3 regions of the Kitasatospora sp. NPDC056800 genome follow, and region 2 is predicted to be linked to each of the others. Evidence: riboswitches for the same ligand, from Rfam matches in the RefSeq annotation. Region 2 holds a riboswitch; each other region holds the start of a gene.
The links. A riboswitch is a leader RNA that binds a small molecule or an ion and turns the genes downstream of it on or off. The one in region 2 is predicted to bind cobalamin.
Positions count from the first base shown of each region.

Region 1: linked by a shared signal. The riboswitch ahead of ACFRQN_RS25775 (CoA-acylating methylmalonate-semialdehyde dehydrogenase) and the one ahead of metE (5-methyltetrahydropteroyltriglutamate--homocysteine S-methyltransferase) in region 2 are both predicted to bind cobalamin.
Region 3: linked by a shared signal. The riboswitch ahead of ACFRQN_RS36610 (iron ABC transporter permease) and the one ahead of metE (5-methyltetrahydropteroyltriglutamate--homocysteine S-methyltransferase) in region 2 are both predicted to bind cobalamin.

Region 1 covers NZ_JBHUAL010000130.1:18,153-23,837, forward strand. Annotated here, with positions in the region: gene ACFRQN_RS25745 (anion permease) at 1-308, shown strand, start outside; gene ACFRQN_RS25750 (hypothetical protein) at 305-559, shown strand; gene ACFRQN_RS25755 (polysaccharide deacetylase family protein) at 821-1,480, shown strand; gene ACFRQN_RS25760 (hypothetical protein) at 1,488-2,300, opposite strand; tRNA gene ACFRQN_RS25765 (tRNA-Cys) at 2,507-2,577, shown strand; gene ACFRQN_RS25770 (alcohol dehydrogenase catalytic domain-containing protein) at 2,695-3,738, shown strand; cobalamin riboswitch at 3,878-4,069, shown strand; gene ACFRQN_RS25775 (CoA-acylating methylmalonate-semialdehyde dehydrogenase) at 4,279-5,685, shown strand, end outside.
Region 2 covers NZ_JBHUAL010000008.1:59,454-65,138, reverse strand. Annotated here, with positions in the region: gene ACFRQN_RS03575 (ABC transporter ATP-binding protein) at 1-945, shown strand, start outside; gene ACFRQN_RS03570 (ECF transporter S component) at 942-1,826, shown strand; gene ACFRQN_RS03565 (hypothetical protein) at 1,845-2,162, shown strand; cobalamin riboswitch at 2,245-2,482, shown strand; gene metE (5-methyltetrahydropteroyltriglutamate--homocysteine S-methyltransferase) at 2,647-4,962, shown strand; gene metF (methylenetetrahydrofolate reductase [NAD(P)H]) at 5,047-5,685, opposite strand, start outside.
Region 3 covers NZ_JBHUAL010000257.1:6,315-11,999, forward strand. Annotated here, with positions in the region: gene ACFRQN_RS36590 (GNAT family N-acetyltransferase) at 19-495, opposite strand; gene ACFRQN_RS36595 (nuclear transport factor 2 family protein) at 506-889, opposite strand; gene ACFRQN_RS36600 (ABC transporter substrate-binding protein) at 980-1,972, opposite strand; gene ACFRQN_RS36605 (ABC transporter ATP-binding protein) at 1,989-2,792, opposite strand; gene ACFRQN_RS36610 (iron ABC transporter permease) at 2,789-3,868, opposite strand; cobalamin riboswitch at 3,991-4,116, opposite strand; gene sodN (superoxide dismutase, Ni) at 4,198-4,593, opposite strand; gene sodX (nickel-type superoxide dismutase maturation protease) at 4,870-5,232, shown strand; gene ACFRQN_RS36625 (CGNR zinc finger domain-containing protein) at 5,240-5,685, opposite strand, start outside.

The DNA of each region.
Region 1 (5,685 bases), on a different contig from region 2:
CCGGGTCGATCCTGGGCTCGGGGATCGGGCGGAGCGGTGCCGTGGTGCGCTGGCAGCTCGCCCGCCGGATGGTGGCGGCCTGGCTGCTCACCCTGCCGGCCGCGGCGGGGGTCGGCGCGGTCGCCTACTGGACCGCGAACGGGATCGGCGGGACGACCGGGGTGGCGGTGATCTTCACCGTGCTGGTGCTGGCGTCGGTCGCCTTCTTCGCCGCCTCCCGCTACCCGGCCGTGACGCCGGAGAACGTCAACGCCGCCTGGACCGGTTCGGTGGCCCCGGAGCCCGTCAAGGACGAGGTGAGGTCGTGAACTCCTGGGTCAACCTGGACGCGGTCTGGAAGATCGTCGTGGTGGGCCTGGTCACCGGTGCCGGCCTGCCCGCGCTGTTCGCCCTCGGCCTGCGCCTGCTCAACCCGTCCGGCCCGTCCGGCCCGGCCGACGAGGCGGCGGCCGTCCGGCCCACCGCCGGCCCGGTCGGCTCCACCCTGGCCGGACTCATTTTCGCGCTGGTGCTCGCGGCGATCGGCTGGGGCATCTACGTCATCGTCAACCACCGCTGACCGTCCGCCGCCCCGGCCCGGCCCGGGCGGGCCCCGCCGAATTCCGCTCCGGCAACCGGGTGAAATGGTACGGAGTCGCCTGGCGCGAATGGAAGCCGGGCCCGACGCTGCCAGAATGCAATTTCTCCGAGGGCCACCTGAACGGACGGGGCCACTGGACGGCAGGAGCGGAACATGCGACTCGTTCGACCACGCAATAGTTCGGAAAGCGCACTCGCCCTGGATGCGGCGCGTCTCCCGTGGACGTTGATGTACCACTCGGTGACGTCGGCGACCGAGGATCCCTATCTGATCACCGTCGACCCCGCGCGATTCCGCCGCCAGCTGCGCTGGCTGTCCGCGCGCGGACTGCGCGGGGTGTCGGTGGGCGAGCTGATGCGTTCCCACCGGAACGGAACCGCCGCGGGAAAGGTGGGGCTCAGCTTCGACGACGGATACCGCGACTTCGTGGAGGAGGCCCTGCCCGCACTTGCGGAGTACGACTTCACGGCGACGGTCTACGTGGTGGCCGGCCGGCTCGGCGGGTACAACGACTGGGACGAGCAGGGCCCGCGCAAGCCGCTGATGACGGCGGCCCAGGTCCGCGAGGCCGCCGCCGAGGGGGTGGAGATCGGCTCGCACGGGCTGACGCACCGGCGGCTGGCGGGCCTGGGGGCGCGGGATCTGGCGGCCCAGGTCGCCGACAGCCGCCACGTGCTGGAGGACCTCACGGGCCGGTCGGTCGAGGGGTTCTGCTACCCGTACGGTTCGCTCGACGACGCCGCCGTGGAGGCGGTGGCGCACACCGGGTACGGGTACGGGTGCGCGGTCAGCCCCGGTGTCCACGGCGGGGAGTTCGCGCTTCCCCGATGTTACGTCGGCGACCGGGACGGGCCGCTGCACCTGACCGCGAAGCTGGTGCGCGACCGCTGGCTGCGCTGACGGTCGCTCAGGGGGCGGTGGCGGCCGGCTCCAGGTGCAGCCAGGACTCGTGCCAGAGCAGGGCGCACCGCCGGTCGCAGCCGGTGGCGAGCGGCTCGCCACCGCAGCGCAGGCCGTCGAGGATGAACCAGCGCCCCCCGGTGGGGTGTTGCCACCAGGCGAGGGACCGGTGGCGCAGTTCGAGGGCGCTGTGACGGGTGCCGGTGTGCTGCTCCATCCCCGGCTGGAAGGGGACGCCGTGCAGGCGCCCGTCGGGGTCGAGGGTCGCGCGGATCTCCGCGAGGCCGCGCACGGTCGCCCACAGGGCGACGGGACGGGGGGCGGGGACCGGCGCGGGCGCGGGCTCCAGCCATTCGTCGCGGAACAGCAGGGCGCAGTCCAGCCCGCAGCCCTGGGCGCCGTCGGCGCCGTGGCAGGTGGCGCCGGCCAGCGCGACGGTGCCCGACAGGCGCCGCACCCGGTAGTGGTCGTCGATCATGCGGCGCACGATGCGCTCGACCTGGTAGACGCCGCCGCAGAACGACCACTGGCTGCCGGTGAACCACAGGCCGCGGTGGCGGTCCTTGGCGTCGAGGGTGGCGCGCACCGCGGCCTCGTCCTTCACCCGGACCCAGTCCCCCTCGGCGAACCGGGAGGGCCGGCCGGGCGCCGGAACGTCGGCGCGGCGCTCGCGCAGGCCCTCGCGGGCGATCCTGGCGCGGCGCACGACGCCGAGTGGGGGAAGGTCGCGCAGGGGCAGGTTCTTGTACTGGCACCGGTTCGCGGCGGTTCCGCAGAGCGGCTCCGCGGTATGGGTGAACCGTGATTCCTCAACGGCCATCAGTGAAATCCCATCGGGTCGGAGATATCGGCACAGGCTAGCGCACCCGGTCTTTTACGCGCTGGCTCGTCGGACCCTACCGGCGCCATGTCGAAAGAAATAACACTAGACGCACTAAGAGCCCCATGGGGTGAAACATCGCCGTTCCCGGGGAATTCTGGTCAGGGTCCGTGTTCATGTGCGTGTAATGTTTCCATCGTTGTCGGGGTGGAGTGGCCGAGTGGCTAGGCGGCGGCTTGCAGGGCCGTTCAGATGGGTTCGATTCCTATCTCCACCTTTTACTTCCGAGTTCTTTCGAGACATTTCGATCCGTCTCGAAAGGCGCGCCCGGAACAGGACGAGCGGTGCGGTCACCTGGGGCTCCGGGGCACATCACCCGGCGAAGGGATCGCTCATGACCACCTCCCCCAGCGGCTCGGCCGCCGCGCTGCGCGCCGTCCAGGTCGCGGGGCCGGGTGCGGCCCCCGAGCTGGTCGAGGTCCCCTCGCGGGAGCCCGGCCCGGGAGCCGTGCGGATCACCGTGGAGGCGTGCGGGGTCTGCCACTCCGACCTGCTCATCGCCGGCGGCCTGCTGCCCGGCAGCACCTTCCCGATCACCCCGGGGCACGAGATCGCCGGCCGCGTCGACGCCCTCGGCGAGGGCGTGGAGGGCTGGCGGGTCGGCGACCGGGTCGCGGTCGGCTGGTACGGCGGCAGCTGCGGGCACTGCGACGCGTGCCGGGCGGGCGACGGCCTGCACTGCGCGCGGGTCGAGATCCCGGGCGTCGCCTATCCGGGCGGGTTCGCCGACTCCGTCGTCGTCCCGGCCGTGGCCCTGGCGGCGATCCCGGACGAGCTCACCGCGGTCGAGGCGGCGCCACTGGCCTGCGCGGGGGTGACGGTCTTCAACGCCCTGCGCCGCTCCGCCGCACGGCCCGGGGACACCGTCGCCATCCTGGGGATCGGCGGACTCGGCCACCTGGGCGTCCAGTTCGCCGAGAAGATGGGCTTCCGCACCGTCGCCATCGCCCGCGGCCAGGAGAAGGGGCCGCTCGCGCTCCGGCTCGGCGCCGCCCACTACATCGACAGCACCGCGGGCGATGTCGCCGAGGCCCTGCGGCAGTTGGGGGGCGCGAAGGTGGTCCTGTCCACCGTCACCAACGCGCCCGCCGTGGTGGCGACGATCGACGGGATCACCCGTCGGGGCGAGCTCGTCATGGTCGGACTCCCGGCGGAGCCGCTGGAGCTGAGCGCCCTGCAGCTGATCCAGGGCGACCGGAAGGTCTACGCGCACTCCTCGGGCATCGCGGTCGACACCCAGGACACGCTGCGCTTCGCGGCGCAGACGGGGGTGCGGGCCTGGGTCGAGGAGGTGCCGCTGGAGCGGACCGCGGCGGCGGTGGAGAAGATGGCCGCCAATCGGGCCCGCTTCCGCATGGTCGTCACCACCGGCCGCTGAGCGGCGGCCCTCGGAGTCGGCCCTCGGAGTCGGCCATCGGAGCCGGTCCCTCGGGGCCGGCTCCCGGCGTGTCCGGGCAGGTGGACGGGGGTGAGCGGCCCTCCGGCGGCGCGGCGCGGGCGCGTACCCCTGGACTTACTAGGACGTCCAACTATATGGTCGACGGCAGGTCCGCGGTGTCAGGGAAGCCGGTGTGAGTCCGGCACGGTCCCGCCACTGTGACCGGGGAGTCCGTCCTCGCAGATGACGGCCACTGGCAGCCAGCCGGGAAGGCCTGAGGGCGTGCGGTGATCCGGGAGTCAGGATACCGGCCGCGGGTGGTTCGTGTTTTCCACGAGGATGGAGACGACACACATGACTCCGGGCTGCTTCCGTTCCACCGCGCCCGGCTGTCCCGTGCCGACGACCGCCGGGGCGCCCGCGTCCTGACGTACCGTCACACCGTCGTACGCCCGTGCCGAGGGGCGCACCACCGTGCGCCCGCCGACCGGCGGCGGCCTCCATTCCTCCTCTCCCCACCCCTGTCGAGAGTAGGAACCGATGGTCCGAGAACTGACCCACTTCATCGCCGGCAAGCCCACCGCCGGCACCTCCGGCCGCTTCGGCGACGTGTACGACCCCAACACCGGCCGGGTGCAGGCCCGGGTGCCCCTGGCGAGCCGCGCCGAGGTCGAGGCGGTGATCGCCGACGCTGCGCAGGCCCAGCCCGCGTGGGCCGCCTGGAACCCGCAGCGGCGGGCCCGCGTCCTGCTGCGGTTCCTCCAGCTCGTCGAGCAGGAGAAGGACGAGCTGGCCCGGCTGCTCTCCGCCGAGCACGGAAAGACCGTGGCCGACGCCCACGGCGACATCCAACGCGGCCTGGAAGTCGTGGAGTTCGCCGCCGGCATCCCGCACCTGCTGAAGGGCGAGTTCAGCGACAACGCCGGGACGGGCATCGACGTGTACTCGATGCGCCAGCCGCTCGGCGTGGTCGCGGGCATCACGCCGTTCAACTTCCCGGCGATGATCCCGCTCTGGAAGGCCGCGCCCGCGCTGGCCTGCGGGAACGCCTTCGTGCTCAAGCCCTCGGAGCGCGACCCCTCGGTGCCGCTGCGGCTGGCCGAGCTGTTCCTGGAGGCCGGGCTGCCGCCGGGCGTGCTCAACGTCGTCAACGGTGACAAGGAGGCCGTGGACACCCTGCTGGAGGACCCGCGCGTCCAGGCGCTCGGCTTCGTCGGCTCCACGCCGGTCGCCCAGTACGTGTACGCCACCGCCGCCGCGCACGGGAAGCGGGCGCAGTGCTTCGGCGGGGCCAAGAACCACCTGATCGTGATGCCGGACGCCGACCTCGACCAGGCGGCGGACGCGCTGATCGGCGCCGGGTACGGCTCGGCCGGGGAGCGCTGCATGGCCATCTCGGTGGCCGTCCCGGTGGGGGAGGCGACGGCGGACGCCCTGGTGGCGAAGCTGGTCGAGCGGATCGGCGCGCTCAAGGTCGGGCGCTCGGACGACCCGGCGGCGGACTTCGGCCCGCTGGTCGGCGCCGACGCGCTGGCGCGGGTGCGCGGCTACCTGGACCTCGGGGTCGAGGAGGGCGCCGAACTCGTCGTCGACGGACGGGACTTCCGGCTGGCCGGGCACGAGGACGGCTACTTCCTCGGCGCCTCGCTGTTCGACCGGGTCACGCCCGGCATGCGGATCTACCGGGAGGAGATCTTCGGGCCGGTGCTCACCGTGGTGCGTGCCGCCGACTACGAGGAGGCGCTGCGGCTGCCCAGTGAGCACGAGTTCGGCAACGGGGTGGCCATCTACACCCGGGACGGCGACACCGCCCGGGACTTCGCCCGGCGGGTGAACACCGGCATGGTCGGGGTCAACGTCCCGATCCCGGTGCCGATCGCGTACCACACCTTCGGCGGCTGGAAGCGCTCCGCGTTCGGCGACCTCAACCAGCACGGGCCGGACTCG
Region 2 (5,685 bases):
GCGATCGCGCCGCCCGTCGTCGACCTCGGCCGACTGGCCGGCTGGCGGCCGCTGCCGCTGTCCGTCCGGGACGCCCGCCGGGCCGCCGCGCCGCTGCGGGAGCGGCTCACGGACCTGCCGGTTCCCCCGCCGCGCCGGGCAGCGGTGGCGGGGGAGCCGGTGCTGGAGGCGACGGGGGTCGTCGTCCGGTACGGGCCGGTGGCCGCCGTCCGGGACGTCCGGCTGGAGCTGTGGGCGGGCGAGGTCACGGCGCTGATGGGCCGCAACGGCTCCGGCAAGTCCTCGCTCCTGTGGGCGCTCCAGGGCTCCGGGCCCCGCCAGGGCGGCAGCGTGAAGGTCACCGGCGCCGGGGGCGGCCCGGCCGCGGACCCCAAGCGGCTGCCCGCGGCCCGGGCCCGGCAGCTGGTCGGGCTCGTCCCGCAGACCCCCACCGACCTGCTGTACCTGGAGACGGTCGCCCAGGAACTCGCCCAGAGCGACCTCGAAGCCGACGGCGCCGGCGGGCCGACCGCACGGCAGGTCCTCGACCGCCTGGCCCCCGGGATCCCGGACGGCACCCACCCCCGGGACCTCTCCGAGGGGCAGAAGCTGGCCCTCGTCCTGGCGATCCAACTCGCCGCCGCACCACGGGTCGTGCTGCTGGACGAACCCACCCGGGGGCTCGACTACCAGGCGAAGGAGGCGCTCACCGGCATCGTGGACGCCCTCGCCGCCGAAGGCCGTACGGTCGTCGTCTCCACCCACGACGTCGAGTTCGTCGCCTCCGCCGCCGACCGCGTCGTGGTGATGGCCGAGGGCGAGATCGTCGCCGACGGGCCCACCGCCGAGGTCATCGTCGCCTCGCCCACCTTCGCCCCGCAGACCGCCAAGATCCTCGCCCCGCTCGGCTATCTGACGGTACGTCAGGTCGCGGCGGCCGTGGAAGCGGTGGAGGCCGCCCGGTGACCGCCGTCCGGATCCCCGGCCGGGCCCGTGTCGTCGTCGCCCTGGCCGCCTTCATCGGGCTGGTGGCCTTCACCTGGCCGTTCGTCGTCGCGCCCGGGCGGTTCGGCTCCAACTACGCGCCGCCGCTGATCTTCGGCGCCCTGCTGGTCCTGGTGCTCGCCGTCGTCATCGCGGAGATCTCCGCGGGCGGCATCGACGCCAAGGCCCTCGCCATGCTCGGCGTCCTGTCCGCCGTCAACGCCGGACTCCGCCCGCTCGGCGCCGGGACCGCGGGAGTGGAGACGGTCTTCTTCATCCTGGTGCTGGCCGGCCGGGTCTTCGGCCCCGGCTTCGGCTTCACCCTCGGCTGCACCTCGCTGTTCGCCTCCGCGCTGCTCACCGGCGGCGTCGGCCCCTGGATGCCGTACCAGATGTTCGGCTGCGCCTTCGTCGGCATGCTCGCCGGGCTGCTGCCGGGGGCCGGGCGGCGCTGGGAGGTGCCGCTGCTGGCCGGGTACGGGGCGTTCTCCGGCTACCTCTTCGGCTTCCTGCTGAACCTCTCCTTCTGGCCGTTCTCCACCGACCCGAACAGCTCGATCGCCTACCTGCCGGGCCTGCCCTTCACCGAGCAGTGGCACCGCTACCTGCTGTTCGACCTGGCCACCTCGCTCGGCTGGGACACCGGCCGCGCCGTCACCACCTTCACCGCCGTGCTCGTCGTCGGGCCGGCCGTCCTCACCGTCTTCCGCCGCGCGGCCCGCCGCGCCAACTTCGAGCCCACGGTGCGCTTCGAGGCCCCGCCCGGCCCGCACGCCCCATCCGGCCAGGACGCCATGCCCGGCCCGGACACCACGGTGGGGCCGCCGACCGCCGCGCGGCCCGCCGGCCCGGCGCACCCCTGAACCGAAAGGCCGACCATCGTGCCCAAGCCCGCGAAGCACCGGACGATGACGCTGGACGGGGTCGACGTCGTCGTCCTGACCCCGGAACAGCACGCCGCACTGGAATCCGCCCGCCGCCAGCTGGGCGGAGCGCAGGCGCAGGTCGCCAGGATGAGGTCAGACCTCCAGCGGGGACGGCAGCTGCTGGTCGAAGCCGAACGGATACTGGCGGGCATCCCGGCCGACCAGCTCGCGCGACTGGACGGCCGACTGGGTCCGGGACGCGGCCTGACCGGACTGCTCGCGGACATCCGCGCCGCCCTGCCGCGCACGCCGGACACCCCGACGCGGACCTGACCACCGGCCCCGCGAGCCGTGGTGGCGTTCCACCATGCGGACGGGTTCCGAGATTCCCGCGCCAGGCCCGGCGCTTTGCCCCTAAGCTGACGGTGCAGCTGGTTCGCCCTGTCCGCCAGGCAGGGCGTCGCAAGAGGGAATCCGGTGACGCCTTTCGACTGGCCAGTCCGGGACTGCCCCGCAGCGGTGAGTGGGAACGACCGCCGTCATACGCACTGGACCCGGGACGGGTCTGGGAAGCGACGGCCAGTAGGTGTCCGCCCTTCACGGGACGGACGCGCCCGCGAGTCCGAAGACCTGCCACTGCCCGCCCGCGGACGACCCGCGCGCGGCTATCCGGTGACCTCGTGGGCGGGTCGGCGACCATACCAGGCGGACCAGGCCCGTACGTTCCCGTGACGGCCGCCGCCGGGTACGTCATCCCTTCGCGCCCTCGTGCCGTCTCCGGGTACCTGAGGAGAACAGACTCGCGAAGGAGAGTCCCTTGACCACGAAGTCCGCAGCCGCGGCGAGCGTTGCCACCGCGTACGGCTACCCCCGCCAGGGCCGGGGCCGGGAGCTCAAGAAGGCCATCGAGGGCTACTGGAAGGGCTCGGTCACCGCCGAGGTGCTGCTGGCCACCGCCGCCGACCTGCGCCGGGGGAACTGGCAGCAGCTCGCCGACTCCGGCGTCGAAGAGGTCCCGACCGGTGACTTCTCGCTCTACGACCACGTGCTGGACACCACCGTCGCCGTCGGCGCGATCCCGCCCCGGCACCGGGACGCGGTCGAAGCCGACCCGCTGGACGGGTACTTCGCCATGGCGCGCGGCAACCAGGACGTCGCCCCGCTGGAGATGACCAAGTGGTTCGACACCAACTACCACTACCTGGTGCCGGAGTTGGGCCCGGACACGGTGTTCACGGCGAACCCGGCCAAGGCGGTGGGCGAACTGCGCGAGGCGCTGCTGCTCGGCCACGCGGCCCGGCCGGTGCTGGTCGGGCCGGTCACCTACCTGCTGCTCGCCAAGCCGGCGCCCGGGGTGGCCGCCGACTTCCAGCCGATCACCCTGCTGGACCGGCTGCTGCCCGTCTACGCGGAGCTGCTGGCCGGGTTGCGCGCCGCCGGCGCCGCGTGGGTGCAACTGGACGAGCCCGCATTGGTCCAGGACCGCACCCCGGCCGAGCTCAACGCCGCCGCCCGCGCCTACCGCGAGCTGGGCGCCCTCACCGACCGGCCCAAGCTGCTGGTCGCCAGCTACTTCGACCGGCTCGGCGACGCCCTGCCGGTCCTGGCGAAGGCCCCGATCGAGGGTCTGGCACTGGACTTCACCGGCCCGGCCGCGGCCAACCTGGAGGACCTCGCCGCCGCCGGCGGCCTGCCCGGCAAGCGACTGGTGGCGGGGGTGATCGACGGGCGCAACATCTGGATCAACGACCTGGAGAAGTCCCTCACGACCCTGGCGACCCTGCTGGGCCTCGCCGACACCGTCGACGTCGCGCCGTCCTGCTCCCTGTTGCACGTGCCGATCGACGCCACCCTCGAACGCGACATCGACCCGCAGATCGCCCGCTGGCTGGCCTTCGCCAAGCAGAAGGCCACCGAGGCGGCGCTGCTCGCCCGCGGCCTGCGCGAGGGCACCGGCGCGATCGCCGCCGACCTCGCGGCCAACCGGGCCGACCTGGCCTCCCGCGCGGGCTCGCCGATCACCCGCGACCCGGCGGTGCGTGCCCGGATCGCCGCCGTCACCGACGCGGACGCCCGCCGCGCCCAGGCCTACCCGCAGCGGGCCGAGGCCCAGCGCGCCCGGCTCGGCCTGCCGCTGCTGCCGACCACCACCATCGGCTCCTTCCCACAGACCACCGAACTGCGCGTCGCCCGGGCCGACCTGACGGCCGGTCGGATCGACGGCGCCACGTACCAGGAGCGGATGGAGGCCGAGGTCCGCGAGGTCATCGCGTACCAGGAGAAGGCCGGCCTGGACGTCCTGGTGCACGGCGAGCCCGAGCGCAACGACATGGTCCAGTACTTCGCCGAGCAGCTCACCGGCTACCTGGCCACCCGGCACGGCTGGGTGCAGTCCTACGGCACCCGGTACGTGCGCCCGCCGGTCCTCGCCGGGGACATCTCCCGGCCGCGCCCGATGACCGTCGACTGGTTCCGCTACGCGCAGGGCCTGACCGACCGTCCGGTGAAGGGCATGCTCACCGGCCCGGTCACCATGCTCGCCTGGTCCTTCGTCCGCGACGACCAGCCGCTCGCCGACACCGCCCGCCAGGTCGCCCTCGCCCTGCGCGACGAGGTCGTCGACCTCGAGGCCGGGGGCGCCGCCGTCGTCCAGGTCGACGAGCCGGCCCTGCGCGAGACCCTCCCGCTGCGGGCCGCCGCCCGCCCGGCGTACCTGGACTGGGCCACCGAGGCCTTCCGCCTGGCCACCTCCGGCGTCCGCGCCGACACCCAGATCCACACCCACATGTGCTACGCCGAGTTCGGCGCCATCATGACGGCGATCGACGACCTCGACGCCGACGTCATCTCCCTGGAGGCCACCCGCTCCCACATGGAGGTGGCGGGCGAGCTGGCCGAGGCGGGCTACCCGCGCGAGGTCGGCCCCGGCGTCTGGGACATCCACTCCCCGCGCGTCCCCAGCACCGAGGAGGCCGTCTCCCTGCTGCGCGCGGGCCTGGCCGCGATCCCGGCGGAGCGGCTCTGGGCCAACCCCGACTGCGGGCTGAAGACCCGCGGCTGGCCGGAGACCCGGGCCTCGCTGGAGAGCCTGGTCGGCGCCGCCCGCCTGCTGCGCGAGGAGCTCGCCGGCTGACCCAACCGGGCGGGGACTCCTCCGCCGGTTCGGTACGCCCGCCACGGCATGCGGGCCGCGTCGCGGCGCGGCCCGCATGCCCGTTCAGCCGGACCGGGGCAGTCCGAGGTTCTGGTAGATCTCGGTGGTGACCGTGGAGAAGTTCATGGTCATGAAATGCAGCCCGGGCACGCCTTCGGAAAGCAGCCGCCGGCACATGGCGGTGGCGTGTTCGATGCCGATGGAGCGCACGGCGGCGGGATCGTTTTGGTGTTCCAGCATGCGGTCGGAGAGGGCTGTGGGAATGGCAGCGGTGCTCAGGGTCGGAATTCGGCTTAGTGACCGGATGCTGGTCACCGGCATGATCTCCGGAATCACCGGAATATCGCATCCGGACTTCTGGAGGCGATCCCGGAAACGGAGGTAGCTGTCCACCTCGAAGAACATCTGGGTGATCGCGTAGTCGGCTCCGGAACGGCACTTCGTGACAAAGTGCCGGATTTCGGAGTCCCAGTCCGGTGACCGCGGGTGCATTTCCGGGAAAGCCGCCACCCCGACGCAGAAGTCGCCCGAGTCCTTGATGAGGTGAACCAGGTCGGCGGCGTACTCGACCCCGCCCGGATGCCGGACCCAGGCGCCCAGCGGGTCGCCCGGAGGGTCGCCGCGCAGGGCCAGGATGTTCCGTACTCCCTGGTCGGCGTAGTGCCCGAGGATGTTCCTGAGCTCGCCGACGCTGTGGCCGAC
Region 3 (5,685 bases), on a different contig from region 2:
CGGACTCCCGGGAGCCGTTCAGCGCTGCCCGGCGGCGGCCAGCGCCCCGTCGGAGAGCCGGTACACCGTCCACTCGTCCATCGGCACCGCGCCGATCGACTTGTAGAAGTCGATCGAGGGCTGGTTCCAGTCCAGGACCGACCACTCGACCCGGGAGTAGCCGCGCTCGACGGCGATCCGGGCGAGTTCCAGCAGCAGCGCCTTGCCGTGGCCGCCGCCGCGCGCCTCCGGGCGGACGTACAGGTCCTCCAGGTAGATCCCGTGGGTGCCGCGCCAGGTCGAGAAGTTGCGGAACCAGACCGCGAAGCCGACCGGTTCACCGGTGGCGTCGTCCTCGGCGATCAGCCCGAACAGGGCCGGGTTCTCGCCGAACAGGGCCTCGTGCAGCTGCTCCTCGGTGGCCTTCGCCTCGTGCAGGGCCTTCTCGTACTCCGCGAGTTCGCGGATCATGGCGTGGACGACGGGGACGTCGGTGGCGACGGCGGTGCGGATCATGTCCGTGAGCCTACTGCTCGGGACCGGTCTCGTCCCAGGCCTGGAGGGAGGTCTGGTCGATGATCCGGCCGTCCCGCAGACCGGCCATCGAGGACATCAGCACCCGGACGCCGTCCGGGTACCGGCAGGACTCCAGGAAGGCGACGTGGTCGCCCTGGACGACCACCTGTTCCAGTGTGTGGGTCATCTCGCGGCCGTAGACGTCGTCCAGCATGGCGCCGATCTCCTCCCGCCCGTGCATCACCAGGGGGTGGCTGGGCTGGGTCTTGCGGTCGACCATGCGCAGTTCGGCGTCCTCCGCGTAGAGCGCCAGGAGGGCCTCGGCGTCGCGGCGCTCGATGCCCTCGCGCAGTGCGCGGGTGTCGAAGGCGGCGGGGGCCGTCGTGGTGGTCATGATCTCGCTCCTCCGGTCGGGTTCCGTCGGCTCGTACCTTGAGCGTACGCCCGCGGCCGCCCGGACCCGGAGGAGCGGGATCCGGGCCGGTCAGGGGGCCGGCACGGTGCGCAGGTAGGCGGCCAGCGCGCTGATCGCGGCCGGGTTGCGCGGGCTCTCCACCAGGTCGACGTAGTCCATGACGAAGATCCGGCCGTTCCTGACCGCGGCGACGTCGGCCAGCGGCGGGAAGGACATCAGGAACTTTCGCTTCTCCTCGGCCTTCGGCGTCGCGTAGTCGTTGATCACGATCACCTCGGGGTCGCGCTGCACCACGCTCTCCCAGCCGGCCGTGACCCAGCTGTCGGCGAGGTCGCCCATGATGTTGGTCCCGCCGGCCTTGGCGATGATCTCGTTGGCGGCGGCGAACTTCCCGGCGGTGTACGGCTTGTCCTGCCCGCTGTCGTACAGGAAGACGGACGGGTGGCGCTCGGCCGGCGGGACGGCGGCGATCCGCGCCTTGAAGTCCGCGATCAGCTGGTCGGAGCGGTCCTTGACGTCGAAGATCTCGCCGAGGTTGGCCAGGTCGGTGTAGAGCGCCTCCAGCGGGTCCATCACGCCGCGCTCGGTGCCCTTGCCGCTGCGGCAGGACTCGCTGAGCACGTACGAGTCGACGCCGAGCGCCCTGAAGGCCTGCGGGGTGACGCCGCTGCCCTCGTCGAAGCCGTAGTGCCAGCCGGCGAAGACCAGGTCGGCCTTGGCGTCCAGCGCGATCTCCTTGGTGAGGATCTTCTTGGAGAGCCAGGTGGTCTGCTGGTAGCCGTCCTTCCAGGCGACCTGGTCGATCTTCCCCTTGTCGTCGGGCATCACGTAGCCGGCCATCCGGTCGGCGAGGCCGAGCGAGAGCATCAGTTCGGTGATGTTGACGTCGTTGGTCACCACCCGGGCGGGCTTCTGCGCGAAGGTGAGCTTCTCCCCGCAGTTGTCCACCGTCACGGGGTAGTGGGCGGAGGCGGTGGCGGCCTCCTTCGGGGCGATCTCGGCGCCGCAGCCGACGAGTCCGAGGGCGAGCAGGGCGGTGGCGGCAACGGCCTTGGTGCGCACGGGAGTTCCTTGGGGGTCAGGGGAGGCGGTCGAAGAGCAGCTGGAGGGCGCCGGTCTCCGGGTGGCGCACCGGGGTGCCCCGGACGCCGAACACCTCGGCCAGCAGGGCGGGTCGGAGCACCTCGTCGGGCGGCCCGGAGGCGACGATCCGGCCGTCCCGCAGGACGTACAGCAGGTCGCAGTGGCCCGCCGCCAGGTTGAGGTCGTGCAGCGCGGTGAGCACCGTCGGACCGGCCTCGCGGGCGAGCACCAGCACCTCCAACTGGTGCGCGATGTCGAGGTGGTTGGTGGGTTCGTCCAGCACCAGCAGGCGCGGCTCCTGGACCAGCGCGCGGGCGAACAGCACCCGCTGCTTCTCGCCCCCGGACAGGCTCAGGAAGCCCCGCTCGGCGAGGTGCCCGGCCCGGACCTTGCGCAGCGCCTCGGCGCAGCGCCGCTCGTCCCCGTCGACTTGGGCGCCGAAGCCGCGGCGGTGCGGCAGCCGGCCCATGGCGACCACCTCGGCGACGGTGAAGTCGAACTCGGCGGAGTGCTCCTGGGTCAGCGCGGCCACCCGGCGGGCGCTCTCGCGGGCGGTGAGGGCGTGCAGGTCGTCGCCGGCCAGCCGGACCACGCCGCCGGCCGGCTTCAGCACCCGGTAGACGCAGCGCAGCAGGGTCGACTTGCCGCTGCCGTTGGGGCCTATCAGGCCGACCACCTGCCCGGCGGCGGCCGCCAGGCTCACCTCGTGGACCAGCCGGGTGCCGGCCAGCTCCACCGAGACGCCGTCGACGGCGAGGTCCTGGGCGTGCACCGGGGTCGGGTCGGTCGTCGCGGTCACCGGGCACCTCCGAAGGCCTGGCCGCGGCGGCGCATCATCACCAGGAAGGCGGGCACGCCGAGCACCGCGGTGAACACCCCGACGGGCAGTTCGGCGGGCGCCAGCAGGGTGCGCGAGGCGATGTCCACCCAGACCAGCAGCAGCGCCCCGGCGAGCGGCGCGACCACCAGCACCCGGCGGTGCCCGGCGCCGACCAGCATCCGCGCCAGGTGCGGCATCAGCAGCCCGACGAAGCCGATCGCCCCGCTGACCGCGACCACGGTGCCGGTGACGGCGGCGGTCACCACGAACAGCTCGCGGCGCAGCCGGTCCGGGTCCACGCCGAGCGAGGCGGAGGTCTCGTCGCCCATCGCGAGCGCGTCCAGCCGCCCGGCGGTGCAGGCCAGGTAGGCGAGCCCGGCCAGCACGGTGACGGCGGCGATCGGCACCTTGCCCCAGGTGGCGCCGCCGAGGCTGCCGAGCAGCCACATCATGACGTCCCGGGCGGCCTCGCCGCGGTCGGCGGCGAAGACCATCAGGGTGGTGGCGGCGGAGAAGCCGTAGGACAGCGCGGTGCCGGTGAGCACCAGCCGCAGCGGGGTGAGCCCGTACGCGGTGCGGGCCGCGACGTAGACCAGGGTCATGGCGGCCAGCGCGGAGCCGAAGGCGGAGGCGGAGATCGCCCACACCCCGAGCGAGGCGAAGGCGCCGAACAGCATCACGGCGTTGGCGCCGACGGCCGCGCCGGAGGAGATGCCGAGCACGAAGGGGTCCGCCAGCGCGTTGCGCACCAGGGCCTGGACGGCGACCCCGCAGGCGGCCAGCCCGGCGCCGACCACGGCGGCCAGCACGGTGCGCGGCAGCCGGATCTCCCAGACGATCGCGTACGCGGCCGCCTCGTCCGCGTCCAGCCGGCCGCCCGTCAGCCCGGCGCCCAGGAGCCGCAGCACCCGGGGCAGGCCGAGCCCGGAGGAGCCGAGGGCGACCCCGCAGACCAGGGAGAGCAGCAGGGCGGCGGCGAGGCCGGCGGCGAGCGGGACGACGGGTATTCGGCGAGCGGGCGGGCCGACTGCACGGTTGACGGGTGCGCGGTTCACGGGTGCGCCTTGCCTCGGGCCGGGAGCGCGCCGGGGCGGGCGCGGGCCGGGGGCGTGCCGGGGCGCCGTTCCCCTCGCAGTCCGCGGCGAGTTGTCGGGAGGTCGGCGGCCGAGGGCGATCGGGCTGGCGCGGCCGTACGGGCGGGTACGGGCCGTGCTCACCGTTGCGGGTCAGCGCCGGATTCGCACCGGACTTCCCCCTCGGACGCCCTGGCAGCATAACAGCCACTCAGGGCAGGCAACCCTTACCGGGCCGGGTCGGACGTGAACGCACGACCGCCCCCGTCCGGCGGTGCGGACGGGGGCGGTCGGGTGGCGACGCGTCAGGCTCAGGCCTGCTTGGTCTCCCAGAAGATCTTGTCGACCTGGGCGATCAGGTCGAGCAGGGCCTGGCCGGTGGCCGGGTCCGTGGACGCCTTGGCGGCCGAGGCGGCCTTCAGGGTGTCGTTGATCAGCTGGTGCAGCTGCGGGTACTTCTCGAAGTGCGGGGCCTTGAAGTAGTCGCTCCACAGCACCGAGATGTGGTGCTTGACGGCCTCGGCGCGCTGCTCCTTGATGATGACGGCGCGGGCGCGGAAGTGCGGGTCCTCGTTGGCCTGGTACTTCTCCTGGGTGGCCTTGACCGACTCGGCCTCCAGCTTGGCCTGCGCGGGGTCGTAGACGCCGCAGGGCAGGTCGCAGTGGGCGTGGACGGTGGCGCGCGGTGCAAACAGACGAGAGAACATGGGAGTCCTTCCTTAGATCGTCTTCCCGCGCCCGAGATTACCCTTCCGCCCTCCCGGTTTCGCGATCGGGCGGTGGGCCTAGGGCGAAAGACGGACCGGGAACCGGCGCAATCCGGACATCGGACGGACGGCGGTCCGTACGGCAGACTGGGGGCGCGAGCGGGGGCGGGAGGAGGAGTCGTGGCGCGGAGCACGCGAGCGGAGGGCGCCGGGGCGGGGGAGCGCGGCCCGGGCGGCGCGCTGCCGTTCGGGCTGGTCGACGTGGCGGGGCCGTCGATGGTCCCGACCCTGCGCGAGGGCGACCGGCTGCTGGTCCGCTACGGCGCGCCGATCCGGCCCGGCGCGGTGGTGGTCTTCCGGCACCCGTTCCAGCAGGACCTGCTGGTGGTGAAGCGGGCCGCCGAGCGCCGGGCCACGGGCTGGTGGCTGCTCTCCGACAATCGCCCGGTGGACAGCGACAGCCGCAGCTACGGCGCCGTCCCGGACGAGCTGGTGCTCGGCCGGGTGCTGCTGCGGCTGCGCCCGAGCCCGGTCTGGCTGGCGCCGGGGCGCCGGCTGGAGCGGCTGCTGCTCACCCCGCGGCTGGCCCGGGTGCCGGGCCTGGCCCGCCGGCTCGGCGCCTGGGTCGAGGAGGTCTAGCGGGCCGCTACGCCCGGGCCGCCGCCTCCGCCTCCAGGCGCTTGCGGGCCCGGTAGGCGGCCACGTTGGCGCGGGTCGCGCAGCGGTCCGAGCAGTAGCGGCGGGAGCGGTTGGTCGAGGTGTCCAGGTAGGCGTTGCGGCAGGGCGCGGCCTGGCAGATGCCGAGCCGGTCGGCGCCCAGCTCGGTGAGGTGGACGGCCAGGCCCATGCAGGCGACCGCGCTGAAGTGGGCGGTGGCGGTGGGGGAGTTGTCGGCCAGGTGCAGGTGCCAGCGCGGCCGCCCGGCGTCGTCCAGGTAGTCGTGCCCGGAGATCAGCGGGCTGACCGGGTACTCCATCAGCAGGCTGTTCAGCAGGTCGACGCCGCGGATCTCGTCCCCGCCGGCGGCGGCCTCGAAGACCCCGCGCAGCCGGGTCCGCACCGCCCGCAGCCGGGGCACGTCGGACTCGTCGG